2 regions of the Paenarthrobacter sp. TE3676 genome follow, and region 2 is predicted to be linked to the other one. Evidence: riboswitches for the same ligand, from Rfam matches in the RefSeq annotation. Region 2 holds a riboswitch; the other holds the start of a gene.
What was found. Region 2 has a riboswitch for cyclic di-AMP ahead of ACZ881_RS14505 (C40 family peptidase). Riboswitches for the same ligand answer to the same signal wherever they lie in the genome.

Region 1: it holds a riboswitch for cyclic di-AMP, as region 2 does, so the genes downstream of both, ACZ881_RS19790 (hypothetical protein) here and ACZ881_RS14505 (C40 family peptidase) in region 2, are expected to answer to the same signal.

What each region holds. Positions count from the first base shown of each region.
Region 1 is NZ_JBWBQU010000009.1:94,590-101,767, reverse strand. It holds gene ACZ881_RS19800 (ATP-dependent DNA ligase) at 1-964, opposite strand, end outside; gene ACZ881_RS19795 (hypothetical protein) at 1,010-1,243, shown strand; cyclic di-AMP (ydaO/yuaA leader) riboswitch at 1,373-1,519, shown strand; gene ACZ881_RS19790 (hypothetical protein) at 1,522-3,006, shown strand; gene ACZ881_RS19785 (PucR family transcriptional regulator) at 3,134-4,348, opposite strand; gene ald (alanine dehydrogenase) at 4,558-5,676, shown strand; gene ACZ881_RS19775 (hypothetical protein) at 5,826-6,671, opposite strand; gene ACZ881_RS19770 (RNA polymerase sigma factor) at 6,668-7,178, opposite strand, start outside.
Region 2 is NZ_JBWBQU010000005.1:372,438-379,615, forward strand. It holds gene ACZ881_RS14495 (HNH endonuclease) at 1-162, opposite strand, end outside; gene ACZ881_RS14500 (NlpC/P60 family protein) at 552-1,349, opposite strand; gene ACZ881_RS14505 (C40 family peptidase) at 1,447-2,190, opposite strand; cyclic di-AMP (ydaO/yuaA leader) riboswitch at 2,195-2,357, opposite strand; gene ACZ881_RS14510 (M23 family metallopeptidase) at 2,503-3,339, opposite strand; cyclic di-AMP (ydaO/yuaA leader) riboswitch at 3,344-3,558, opposite strand; gene ACZ881_RS14515 (iron-dependent transcriptional repressor DtxR) at 3,769-4,464, opposite strand; gene serC (phosphoserine transaminase) at 4,758-5,888, shown strand; gene ACZ881_RS14525 (MFS transporter) at 5,955-7,178, opposite strand, start outside.

The DNA of each region.
Region 1 (7,178 bases), on a different contig from region 2:
ACTGCGTGGTGTGCCGGAACCTGTCGCCTTCCATGTAGTCGTACTTCACTTCGATCACGAGTTCGGGGCGCAGGGGCACGAACGAGAAATCCTTGCCCCCGCTCCACCGGCTTTGCGCGCCGGGCATGCGTGAACCCCCGGCAGCTTCGTCCTGGTTGGCCCACTCACCCCAGGGATGCTCGCTGAGTTCGACTTGATACGGCTCAAGCTCGGCCACCAGGGCCTCCCTCCGGGCCATGGGGAACGATGCCACCACTCCCACGTGATGCAGGCGGCCAGTGTCATCGTGGAGGCCGAGCAGCATCGAGCCAACAACCTTCGCGGTCTTGTGCCAGCGGAATCCGGCCACCACACAATCCGCCGTGCGCTCGTGTTTGGTTTTGAACATCACGCGCTTGTTGGGTTGATAGGCCCCGGTCAACGGCTTGGACAGCACCCCGTCCAGTCCCGCGCCTTCCAACTGCACGAACCATTCCTGCGCCCGCTCGAGATCCGTCACTGCGGGGGTCACATAGACAGGCGGCTCGGCCTTGGCGAGCGCACGCTCCAGGATGGCGCGGCGCTCGGAGAACGGCTTGTCCATGAGGTTCTCGTCGCCCAGCGCCAGGATGTCGAACGCAATCATGGAAGCCGGAGTCTTCTCGGCGAGCATCCTCACGCGGCTGTCGGCGGGATGGATCCTTTGCTGGAGTACCTCGAACTCGAGCCTCTTGCCCTCGATCAGGACGATCTCGCCGTCGATCACGCATTTGTCCGGCAGGTTCTTCCTGAGAGCCTCCACCACTTCGGGGAAGTAGCGGGTCATTGGCTTCTCGTTGCGGCTGCCCAGGATGATCTCGTCGCCATCCTTGAAGACGATGGTCCGGAATCCGTCCCACTTGGGTTCGTAGTGCCCAATATCGGGGATGGCCGGAACGGATTTGGCGAGCATGGGCGAGACGGGTGGCATCACAGGCAGGTCCATAGACAATGTCTACCTGCCGGTGCACCGCGAAGCTAGTGTTAGGCCATGGATATCTTGCTCGTGTTGGCGGCAGTGCTCGGATTCCCGGCCCTGCTGGCCGGCGTTTGGTACTGGTCATCGCGCCGGAGCAGCCAGGGCAAAGTCCGGCGTGGAGCCACCGGCGGAATGCTTGGAGTCGTGGAGGAAGTCTTCCGCCCGGAAACTCATCAAGCCGTGCAGATCCAGAAGATCCAGCATGAGTTGCCGGCTCCCTCACCGGCACCGAAGCCTAAGTCATAGAAACCCCTCGGTTGGGCAGGCCTACCGCCCGTTACATTAATGTGACTTTACTTTCCGGCTCATGTACCGTCGTAGAGCGACCCGTATGTCCGCTGGGCCGCTTCCGGATTGACGCCGAGCTCTGCCGCAATCCGGGATCCGCCAGACCCGCGGCAGAGGCGGGGGACCCACAGTTCCCGGGCTTGGTATCCAAGTCCTCGGGGTGAAGCCGCTTAGGCGGCCGGACGGCCTCGTCCGAACCCGACAGCTAACCTCGAAGGCGTTGAGAGGCAACCACCATGTCCCCAACCATGGATCAGCCGCGCCGCGCCCAGACTGAAGGCGAGCGCACCAAGCCAACCGGACGCCGTCGGGCCCAATCCAGCGGATTCCCCACCGGAAACCCAGATGACACTGGCGCCACTAACACTGAAGCTGCTGTTACAGGCACGGTTAACACAGGCACGACGCCGGAACCCGCCACTGCGGCCATGCCCACCACGGTGGCGCCTGCCACTCGTGCGGAAATTCGTGCAGCCGAGCGGGAGCGTGCAGCCCTTGCCGTGATTGCGCCTGAGGCCTCGGCCCCACAGCCGGCGCCCGAACCGTCCGAGCAGGCGGAACCCATGACTGCCGCGATACCTACGGGGCAGCCAGCGGCACGGAGGTCGACCCCACCGGGACCCCCTACCGCGGCAATCCCCATTGTGACCCCGGCAAGTGCGCCCCCTGCCAGCGCACCCCCTGCTGGCGTGGAGCCGGATCCTCAGGAGCTGAGCGCCCAGGAGCCCGCAACCGCAGCAATTCCAGTGGTGCAGGCTTCAACGCCGGAACCTGCCACGACGGCCATTCCGGTAGTGCCTTCCCGCGAAGAATCCACGAGCACCCCCGAAGCCGCCGAGTCACCGAGCAACGACTCGCCCCGCACCGAGTCCCTGCAAACCGAGTCACCTCGGGGTAAGTCTCAGGCGCAGCTTGCTGCCGCGGCAACGGCGTCGGCAGCACTGGCAAGCCGCAAGGATGTTCGCCGGCAGGCTGCCGCACCCGCTGCGGCACCCTCCGCGGCCAGGCCCAGCGTGGGGTCCACCTCATCCTTCGGCCGCGAACCCCACGCCGCCCTTCGGAAAGCAGCGTCGGTCAAGCACATGAGCCAGCGCATGGCCGTGGTTGCAGGTGCGCTTGGACTAGTACTGACGGCCGGGACTTTGGGGCAAGCCCTTGAGCTTCCGTTCTTCGGCCAGGAAACTCCTGCGCATGAAGCCAGCGGTGCCGACAGGAATTCGGGCTCCGCAGCCCCTGCGCCCAGTGCCTCGTATTCCACGGCTTCCGCACCATCAGCGTCGTCGCCATCAGCCTCTTCACTTGCCACAGCGTCCTCGGAGGCCGGCCAGCCCGCGACATTAGCCGAGGCACCCACGGCCGGGTCGTCGTCGCCGGCTCCGACCCCGAAGGTGTCCCTTGCCAACCCGGTTTGGGTTCCATCGGCTGTCCCCTCCTCAGTCCCGGCCGTCCCTGGGGTGATAAGCCCAGCCCCCACCCAGCCAGCTCCCGCGCCGAGCGAGGTGCCGTCGGACACGGTAACCACACCGCCCACGACTCCGACGCCCACAACCTCACCAACCCCGACGGTCACACCAACACCGACGCCGACGCCCACACCAACGGAAACTGCAACCCCGACGTCCAAGCCCCGGCCGAGCAAGCCGCAGGCCGCCTCGGCTCCCCAGCCCAGCGAATCTGCGCTTCAAGACATCCTGGACGCAGCCCAGAAGGTCCTCGGTTGAGCACCCGCCTGCCCCGTACCTCCACTCACGCGGGGTGGCATAGCCGGTACTGCAGCAGCAGCCGGACTGCCGCTTTCCGTCGCCGGATGGGACGTTGGAGCTGCCAGCGTTTGCGGCGCTCGTAGGCTCAGATCCGCGGCCGCCCGGCCCAGCGCCGAGCCTTCAGGGCCGCATGTAACTCGAGCCGGATCGCGCCACTCAACGGATCAGCACCGATGAGTTGGCGGATCCGGCCGAGCCGGTTGTAGATGCTGCTCCGGTGGAGGTGAAGTTTGGCGGCGACGTCCTGCACCGAGCCGTCATTGTCATAGAGCAGTTCCAGGACAGGCAGGAGTTCGCCGTTTTTGTCCTGGTCCTCAAGGGCCTGAAAATGCACCGATCCTGTGTCATCCCAGCCTCCGGGTGCCACCAGACGATCGAAAAGTTGATAGACACCAACGGTCCGGCTGTCCACGAGCTCACCTAGCGGGAGGTCCACGGCGGCCGCCTGCGCAGCAACCTTCGACTGACGGTAAGCGCCCGATAGCTGCCGGATGACTTGGAAGGGTTCACTGATGCCCAGGATCACCCTGTCCACCTTGCGGCCAGCGCGCTTCGCAAGCTCCAGTTGATAATGCACCAGCACCTGGGCATGGTCTGCCCGGCCGCCCGACTCGCGGAACAGGACCACCGAATGCGTCTCCGTTCCGGCGCTGAACAAGGCGGCGTTGACGCCGATAGTGGACTGCAGCGCCGCTGATCGATGCGTCAGGGTAGCGGCAATAGGATCGACGTCGGACCTCGCACCATCCGGGTCGAGTATGGTTACCAACTGCCACGGACCGCGCCCCTGGATTTCCTTCCAACCCGCGACGGCGGCCACAGCGTTCGATTCGCCGCCGCAGGCTGACAGGAACTCCTGCTCACGCCTTCGCCGGAACTCAGATTCGGCCGTATTGGAATCAAGGAGCAAGCCCGCCAACAGGTCCAGCTCGTCCCGCACGCCGGGCAGTTCGGCGAGTATCGCCGTCGCACTCTGCTCTTCAAGGTCCAGCTGCACCCACAAGTACCCCACACGGAAACCGCGGACCAAAAGCGGCACGCAGACGCGGCCCAGCATGCCGAGTTCGTTGTTGGCAGGAACGACGACGGGTCGCACGGCCGTGGCGATGCCATGAGCGAGTTGCCAGGCGCTGACGTCGCCGGGGACCCGCTTGCTGAGGAGGAAGTTCACGCGAACGCGGTCGGCGTGGGACTGGTTGGAGCTATAGGCGAGAAGAACGCCGTCGAGATCTTCCAAGGACAGTCCGCGGCCCAGCTTTAAGGCAACGCGTTCAACGATCTGTTCCACGTCCTGCAGCATCTGGAAAGCGTACCAACAGCAGGCGACACTTGACGCTCCAGTGCTCGACAAATGTCGAGCTGGCTGGCAAAAGATCCCTGGATTTTCGGACTTTCCGCATGAGGGCGGCCCCGGGTCCATGTCGCCTGCCTCACAGCCGGATCTATTCTGGAATCACAGCCCGCAACACATTTTTCGGCCGAAGAGGCCGCTAACGATGGAGCCCACAGATGATCATCGGTGTCCCCAAAGAAATCAAGAACAACGAGTTCCGCGTAGCCATCACGGCCGCCGGTGTCCACGAGTTCCGCACCCACGGACACACCGTTCTGGTTGAACGCGGCGCAGGCCTTGGCTCGGGCATCACCGACGAGGAATACTCGATCGCCGGCGCCGAAATCGTCAACGAAGCAGATGACGTCTGGGCCCGCGCGGACATGGTCATGAAGGTCAAGGAACCCATCGCGGCCGAGTACCACCGCTTCCGCAAGGGCCTCATCCTCTTCACCTACCTGCACCTTGCCGCAGAGCCCGAGCTCACCGCCGAGCTCATCAACTCCGGCGTCACGGCCATCGCTTACGAAACCGTGCAGGAAGGCCGCACCCTTCCGCTGCTCGCCCCGATGTCCGAGGTCGCAGGCCGCCTGTCCGTCGTGGTTGGCGCTTCCTCGCTGATGGCTCCGGCCGGCGGCAAGGGCGTCCTCCTTGGCGGCGTACCGGGCGTGCGCCCTGCGAAGGTTGTTGTCCTCGGCGCAGGCGTTGCGGGAACCAACGCTGCCGCCATGGCGCTGGGCCTCGGTGCTGATGTCACCATCATGGACATCAACATCAACCGGCTGCGCGAACTCGATGCCCTCTACCAGGGCCGCCTGAAGACCGTCGCCTCCAACGCCTACGAGATCGAGAAGTCAGTCATCGACGCAGATCTGGTGATCGGCTCCGTCCTGATCCCGGGCGCCAAGGCTCCCAAACTGGTCACCAACGAACTCGTCTCCCGCATGAAGCCGGGCTCGGTTCTGGTGGACATCGCCGTGGACCAGGGCGGCTGCTTCGAAGACACGCACCCCACCACCCACCAGGAACCGACGTACAAGGTCCACAACTCGATCTTCTACTGCGTTGCCAACATGCCTGGCGCTGTTCCGAACACCTCCACATACGCACTGACCAACGTCACCCTGCGCTACGCCGTGGCACTGGCCAACTTGGGCGTCAAGGCCGCCTTCGACCGCGACCCCGCCCTGGCTGCCGGCCTCAATATCGCCGCCGGCCACGTGGCGCACCACTCCGTTTCCGAGGCGCACAACCTGCCCCTCGTCAACGACTGGCACACGCTGGTCTCCGCATAGCTTCAAGCTCGACGGCGGGGTGCGGCTTCCACGCGAAGCCGCACCCCGCCGTCGTGGTTTAACGCGCGCCGAGATGGCACTTAATGCCAATGTTCGCGAAGAACATTGGCATTAAGTGTCACTTCGCGGGGAGGTTTGGGGCCTGGAGACTAGGGCTTTCCGGGGAGCGACGGGATCAGTTCCGAGGGAACCGGGACGGGGACGCCCGAAGGGCCGAGCTTTGAGGGATCGATCTTGGAAGGGTCGATCTCCGGTGGGGTCACAGGCAACCCTGGCGGTGTGGGGATGACGCCGTTGCCGGGCTCCCTGTGCGACGGAGCCTTAGGTGTGTGCGGCGACGCTCCACCGGGCTGCGGCTCAGGAGCGGGAACCACCGGGATGCGCGGCGCGGCCGGCGTCGGCTGGGGTACGACCGTCGCAGGAGCTTGCTGCGGCTCTTCCCCGACAGGCAAGGGCTCTGGGCTGGTACCGGCTGGGGCATCGGGCTGGGGAGCACTGCCGGAACCGGGGTTTAGTTGCGAGACCACCGAACCGATGGCTGCCCCGAGGTGCTGGAAAGCACCCGGCAGGCCGCCCTCGGAGGCGACGGCAGCGGTCGCGCCGCCAGCCAAGGACACAGCTACGGCGAGGCCTGCGATGGCCGTCCGACGCTTCTTCCGACGCCGGGCGGCAAGTTCGTCAACAGGCAGGTCGTTCGCAGGAGCGGATTCCGCAGCAACCGTGGCGAGTACCGCCGTCGGTGCACCCGCGGACGCCGCCGGAGCGTCCGCCGTCGTGATCCTCTGAGTGGCTGTGATCTGCTGGGTGGCTGCGGCCGGGCTGCTGACCATGAGCGCGCGGACTGCTGCGGACGGCAAAGGGGCAGTGTTCGCCAGGGAACGGAGCTCGAGGAGTTCAGTGCGGAGGTCGGCGTCGCCTGTGAGGCCGGCGTCGGCCAACAGGAAGTCGATTGCCTGCTGGTCATGACGTCCGCGAGGCGTATGTTGTTCGCTCATGATGTGCCGTTCCTTAGTAGTGCACGCTTCTTCAGTGCACTCAATGCCCTGCGCTGTAGCTGCTTGACGGCTCCCTGGGACTTGCCCATGATCGCCGCCGTATCTTCCACCGACACGTCGGCGACGACCCGGAGGGCCAGAACCTCCCGATAATCGTCGGGGAGGTCGTCCAAAATTTCAGTGACGCCCAGGCCTGCAACCCGTCCGAAGGCCTGGTCCTCGGCCGATGGCGACCGCCGCGCGTCCAGGTCCGGTTCGTACGGCGTCGCGTCGGGCGTTCGTTCGCGTTTGCGATAGTGGTCCACCATCCGCGCATGCGCGATGGAGAACAACAAGGTTTTTGCCCCTTGCAGCCCGCCGTGGAGCGTTTCCAGCTTCGGATACAGGGCGAGGAAGACGTCCTGCGTCACGGCCTCCGGGTCGTCCACGCCCCGTGCCCGGAGGTAGCCAAACACCGGTCCGGCGAAGTTATTGTAGGCAGCCGTGAAGAGCAGGGCGGGATCGTCC
Region 2 (7,178 bases):
GAGGATCACGGAAGGTCTTCCGAGTATCTCCTGTGGCCCGACGACAGGCTCGTCGCCTTCGGCCACCACGCTAGCTTTCCCAGTCAGCACAAGGACCAGCGCCCGGCGGAATGTTATTACCGCCAGCGGTTCATATCCAGCATTCAGAACGAGTGTGCGCATGCACGTACCTCTTCACGGCCGCACCCGTCAGGGGCACGAGGGCCGGCTGCCCTCTGCATGTACGGGCTGTGGATCGACAACATAAGGGTAAGCACTTATATGCCGTATCAACGAATTTTTCCGTCGTTTCGCGTGCAGTGTCGGTAAGAGTTCATGCGCGGTTAAGGGATGTGGCGGAAATCAAAGGGCCCCTTTGTGAGCCGCCACCACCTACTTTGAGGGGCAGAACCGCCCCGACACACGTGATTTGCGGCGGGTCGGGTGGCTTTCAGAACCAAAGTGGGTGGTGGCCGCACGCCCACTACTACGGGCATCCCACGAGCCGGCAAGGGTTAAAGCAGAACACCCCGCCCGGCCAAAGCCAGCGGGGTGCTCTTACGCGATGTGGATCAGCCGTTGACGCGGATGAAGACCGGGCCGGAGCCCACGTTGGCGCTGAACAGTGCCGTGGTGGATCCGTTCCATCCACCGTGAACTGCTTGGCCGTTGCCGACGTATACAGCGATGTGGGCCTGTCCGGCCAAACCGCCGTTGGCGTAGTAGGCGAGGTCGCCGGGCTGGGCTTCAGCTGCACTCACGGTGCGGCCCAGGGAGAGGTAGCCAGCGGGCCAGTCGTGGAAGTTGATACCCACGGCGGCCAGGGAGTTGGTCACAAGCATGGTGCAGTCCTGGGTGACACCGAGCTGGGCGTAAGCTGCAGCAGCGATAGCGGCACCGAGGCCGCTGGATGCGGCGGGAGCTGCGGGAGCGGGGGTCGCGTTGCTGACAGCAACGGTTGCATTGGCTGCCGGAGCTGCGTTGGCGGTAACCGCGGTTGCCTCGTTGTTTTCGACCTTGGCTTCAACCTTGGCCGGAGCTTCCTCGACCACCACGGGAGCCGGGGCTTCCACCGTTGTGACCACGGGGCGCTCGTAGGAGATGGCCACAGTGGAGTCCGCGGCGATGGTGGCCTGGACTACCGACTGCACGTCAAGAGTGGACGTGGACGTCGATTCGCGATCCACGTTGGTATCGGCAGCGTTGGCTGCGATGCCACTGGTCAGGACCAGGCCTGAAGCTGCGGCAATAACTGCTGCCTGGCGGCCAACGCCACCGGCGTTGTTGCTGACGGCCTTGGCGATGACGGCAAGCGAGCTGGTCTTGGGGGCCTCAGCGCGGTGCCGTGCAACCTTGTTTGCACTGGTCATGATTTTCTCTTTTCGTATCCGCATGCAGTTGGGGTGCACGCGGGTAGTGGGTTGGCCAGCATGTGGGGAACGCCGGCCGACCCCGAACCGGATTTTTCTAGCGGAGGGTGTAGAACGAGGAGGTGCCGGTGGACGCTACAGAGTGCAGCAGCGTTCCCTGGCCGGGGTTCAAAGCGCTGATCATCATGCCGTTGCCGACGTAGATGCCTACGTGGGCTCCGCCGTTCTGCATGACGAGGTCGCCGGGAGCAGGAGTGCTGGTGGGCGTCATGGCCGTCCAGGCGTTGACGCGGGGGATGCTGATTCCGGCCTGTGCGTAGACCCACTGGGTGAAGCCGGAGCAATCCCAACCGTTGGGTGTGGTTCCGCCCCAAACGTAAGGAGAGCCGATGCCGGTGTAGGCAATGGCGGCGAGACCGGAGGCAGCTGCACTGGAGGCCGAATCCTTGGCCTCGGAAGACTTTGCTGTAACTGCTTCCGCTGTTTCTTCGCTGGTGGCCGCTGCGCGCTCGGTAACCTGCGCTGCGCGCTGTACTACCTTGGGGGCTTCCAGGGTGGCCACGGTGGGGCTCTCGAAGGAAACGGTGGCTGTCGGTTCTGCGGTAATCACCGCGGTAGCAACCAGCTGTTGGGTGCTGGAGGCCTCCGACTTGGAAACGTCGGTGTCTGTTGCTTGTGCCGGCAAGCCGACGGTGAGGACGAGGCCTGAGGCTGCTGCCAGGACGGCGGCCTGACGGCCCACGGTACCTGCGTTGGAGGAAACAGCCTTGGAAAGAGTGTTCAACGGGTTCGTGCGAACCGTTTGGGCGCGATGGCGCGCAGGGGTAGTGCGTGATGACACGTAGGTAGCCTCTCCCAATGCCTGCGAGGTGAGCTGTCGGATTCGGATGGGAGTCATCCGGCCGCGCTGCTTCCAAGGAAGCTTTTGCGACTTAACCCCAAGGCCTTCTTTCGAAGGCCAGAAGTGGTTCCCCCGCCCCTGCCAGACGATTTATGCGAACGGACCTTGAGCGGTGGCAGAGCTAGGCAATCCACTCAAGTGCACCGGCCCCCTAAAAAGCCGATGCGCTCTGTACGCTACAACACTTGAAAGCGAATGTCACATTCAGGTCACGGGGCGTCCCGCGAATGCGAGAGGCAACCATCAACTGGCTTAGAGCCAGCCCATGGGGTCTACAACTTCACCGTTGACCTGGACCTCGAAGTGGAGGTGGCAGCCGGTGGAAGCGCCCGTGGTGCCGCTCAGGGCGACGGTGTCGCCGCGGTTTACGGTCTGGCCTACCTGGACGGTGAAGGACGACAGGTGGTTGTACGTGGTCTCGAGGCCATTGCCGTGGTCAACGACAACGCGGTTGCCTCCGCCGTACTCGTGCCATCCGGCGAACGTAACCTTGCCGGTGGCCGCTGCATGCACAGCCGTGCCGCACTGGGCAACGAAGTCCTGGCCACGGTGGAAGTCACCTGCGCCACCCGTGAGGGGGCTGATGCGGTAACCAAAAGGGGATGCCGTGGTGAGCGTGTCCAGGGGGCTGGCCATGCTGCCAACGGACGAGGCCCGCTGGATGCTCTCAGTCGACTGCGCGCTGAGCAGCTGCTTCAGCTTCCCATCGGGGTCGGCAGAAGTGGCGACGGCGGCGCGGCTGAAGTCGATCTTGGCTGACGCGGCGGCGGAAACCTCGGGCTGGCTGCCAGCGGGGGCGGCGACGGCGAGGGCAGACTCAGTCTGGCCTGATTCCGAAGTGGCCATGACGGGACTCGTGGCCGGCAGACCGACAGTCAGGGCAAGTCCGGTGGCGGCAAGCGCAACACCGGCCTTCTGCCCGACGCCGCTGGCAGCGGCGAAGTCGGCAACCTGGCGCAGCGGGCTCTTACGGCGGCGCACCTGACGCTCGGTGTCGCGAGGCCGGATCTCCGTTACGACGGTGGCTGGCCGCAGCTCAGCAGCGGGGCCGGACGCGCGGCGGCGACCCCTGACGTTCTGCGATGTCAAACTCTGTTCCTCTCTCAAAAGCCTGCGAAGTTAGCTGTCGGATTCGGGTCAGAGAGTACAAAGACCCGGTCCGCACGAGGCGCTCACGGCACACAGGTATCCCAAGAGGGACTTGCATACGTGGGCACTTCTGCTGCGGACTTCACCCCAAGGCTGCTTCTTTAGACAGCCGCTTGTGGTTCCCCCGCCTCTGCCAGTGGTGGGTGGCACACCTGATCCGCTGGCAGAGCTCGGCTCCGGATCAGGTAACGCTTTGGTATCAGCGCTAGTAGATAACTATAGGGGATTAAGGCTCTTGGTAATAAATTCGTTATCAACAGGAGCGGGGCAAGCGAAGGAGGCCCTTATCATCAATTCCGAAAAACCGCAGGTCACACGCGCGCCGAAGGCGCAAAAGTGAGGTTTGACACTGTGCTGGCCCGGTGCCGGTCAGCTGAGGGAGACGAAGACGTGCGCAGCAACTTCAGGAGGTAGCTCCAAGGCGCCCTCGATACCCGGGACGCGGACAGAGATGTACTCACCGACGCGCTCCAGCGACACTGTTGCGCCTGGACGGATTCCGCCCTCATCCAACTGGGTGAGAAGTTCCGGCTCGACTTGGATGGGCTCCGCAAGGCGGCTGACCACAACGCGGGAATCAGTGGCGTAGCCGTCCATGGCCTGCAGCAGATTGACATCCAGCCGGGGGAAGGGCTGGCTGGCGAGGCCACCAAGCGCCTCAAGCCCCGGGATGGGGTTGCCATAGGGAGACTCTGTGGGATGCTCCAGGAGCTCGTAAAGCCGGCGCTCCACGCGCTCACTCATGACATGCTCCCAGCGACACGCTTCATCATGTACGTAGGCCCAGTCCAAGCCAATAACGTCGGCCAACAGGCGCTCCGCAAGGCGGTGCTTGCGCATGACCTCTGTGGCGCGTTTCCGGCCCACTTCAGTGAGCTCCAGGTGGCGGTCGTTGGACACAATCACCAGGCCGTCGCGCTCCATGCGTCCGATGGTCTGGGAAACAGTGGGTCCGGAGTGGCGCAATCGCTCGGCAATGCGGGCCCGGAGAGCCACTATGTTTTCTTCTTCAAGCTCCAAAATGGTCCGAAGATACATCTCAGTGGTATCGATCAGATCCGTCATCCAGCTCAGCTCTCCTCGAACGCAGTTCCTTGCGTAATCTCCACCGTACCGCGTCCCCAGCAAGGGCGGACGGTGTGCACCGCCGCCCCATGAACGCCAACCACCAGCCTAGCTTATTTGGAATTACTCTGGATAATTCCGGTCGCATCCTGTTCGTTTGCATTCCACGTGGCGGACTATGACGGCTGCAGGTTCCTGCGCCCGGGCCGTGTCAGGCAGAATTAGGGTGTCGAAGGGGCAGTTGATGCCCCATGCCACCTCCCATCTCTAGCCGACACCCATTGGAGCCCTACGTGAGCGACAACAGCATCACCATTCCCGCCGATCTGCTGCCCAAGGATGGACGCTTCGGCGCTGGACCGTCCAAGGTTCGCCCGGAACAGATCGAAGCGTTGTCTGCCGCGTCGACCACCATCCTCGGCACCTCCCACCGTCAGGCTCCGGTCAAGAACCTTGTGGGCTCGGTCCGCGAAGGACTCAGCCAGTTCTTCCGCGCGCCTGTTGGCTACGAGGTTGTCCTCGGCGTTGGCGGCTCCACGGCGTTCTGGGACGTGGCTGCGTTTGGCCTGGTTGAGAAGAAGGCCCAGCACCTCTCATTCGGCGAGTTCGGCTCAAAGTTCGCTGCAGCTACCAACAAGGCACCGTTCCTTGATGCGTCGTCCATCATCAAGGCTGAACCCGGCACCCGCCCCGTGGCAGCGGCCGAAGCCGGCGTGGACGTCTACGCTTGGCCCCAGAATGAAACGTCAACCGGCGTGGCCGCTCCCGTAAAGCGCGTGCAGGGTGCCGACGAAGGCTCGCTGGTCCTCGTGGACGCCACCTCAGCGGCCGGCGGACTGGACGTTGACGTCGCCGAGTCGGACGTCTACTACTTCGCCCCGCAAAAGAACTTCGCCTCCGACGGTGGCCTCTGGCTGGGCCTGTTCTCCCCCGCCGCCCTGGAACGTGCGGCACGGGTCAAGGCGAGCGGCCGCTGGATCCCGGACTTCCTGGACCTGCAGACCGCCATTGACAACTCCAAGCTGAACCAGACCTACAACACGCCTTCGCTCTCCACCTTGGTGACCTTGGACGCGCAGGTGCAGTGGCTCAACAGCAACGGTGGCTTGGACTTTGCCAGCAAGCGCACGGCAGACTCCGCCAACCGTATTTATTCCTGGGCGGAGGCCTCGGAGTACGCAACGCCCTTCGTCACCAACGCCGAAGACCGCTCCAATGTCATCGCCACCATTGACTTCGATGACTCCATTGACGCCGCAGCCATTGCCAAGGTCCTGCGCGCAAACGGCGTCGTGGACACCGAGCCGTACCGTAAGCTCGGCCGCAACCAGCTGCGCATTGCCACGTTTGTGGCCATTGAGCCGGACGACATTTCCGCGCTGCTCGCGAGCATCGATTACGTCGTGGGCGAGCTGAAGAAGTAGCACCACGGGCCTCGGTCGGCGTCGTGCGGGTAGCTCCCGGACGGCGCCGCCGCCGTTTAAGGCGCGTTACGCGCCCTGCCGGCCTGCGCCGTCGTCGTCCGCCTCCGGACGGGAAAGCAGCGACTCCACCCGAAAGTGCTTCAGTCCGCGGGCCCGGCGGTCGAAGCGGAGCCGCAGCTGTTTCGCGCGGATAATCCACAGCAAACCCACGACGGCGGTGCTGACGCCGGCAACCGCTGCAACGCCGACCGCCCATCGAGGGCCACCGACGTTGGCCACCAAACCCACCAACGGTGCACCGATGGGAGTGCCGCCCATGAAAATGGCCATGTAGAGGGACATGACCCGCCCTCGCATGACAGCCTCGGTGGTGGATTGCACGTAGCCGTTGGCGCTGGTGATCAAGGTCAGGGCGAACAGGCCACAGGGAACCAAAGCGAGCCCGAAGAGCACAGCGTTGGGTGCCAGGGCGGCCAAGGCGCTGGCCACGCCGAAGCCGCCGGCCGCCCCGAAGATCAACCTGAGACGCGGCCTTCCGCGTCGGGCAGCCAACAGTGCACCGGTCACCGACCCGATGGCCATGACCGAGTTCAACGCTCCGAACGCGCCCGCGTCCATGCCGAACTGGGTCCCCACCATCGCGGCGATGAACAGGGGGAAGTTGAGTCCGAAAGTGCCCACAATAAAGATCGCCACCAGGACCACCTGAATATCCGGCCTGTTCCTGACGTAGCGCAACCCCTCCCGGATGCGCCCTTTACCCGCCGCCGCCCTAGGCTGGATGCGGAGCGACGATGCGGGAATGAGTCTGAGCGCCCAGAGCATGGCCACGAAGGACACGGTATTGATGAGGAACACCCAGCCGGGGCCCACCACCACCGTCAGCACACCGGAGACCGCGGGCCCGATCATCCGGGCCACATTGAAGGAGGCACTGTTGAGGGCCACTGCGTTGGGAAGGTAATCGTCGGTGACGAGCTCGGAGACGAAAGTTTGTCGGACGGGAGCGTCCAGTGCGGTCACGATTCCCAGGAGCAAGGCAAAGAGGTAGACATGCCAAAGTTCGGCGATGCCCAGCAGTACCAGCACGCCCAACCCCGTGCTGAGGAGGGCCATGGCCACCAGGGTGAGGAGAAGCAGTTTCCGTCGGCTATAGCGGTCGGCCAACAGTCCCGCCCACGGAGCAAGGAAAAGCTGGGGCCCGAGTTGGAGGGCCAAAGTAATGCCCATGGCACCGGCGTCATGCGCTGTCAGGTGGTCAAAGACCAACCAGTCCTGCGCCGTGCGCTG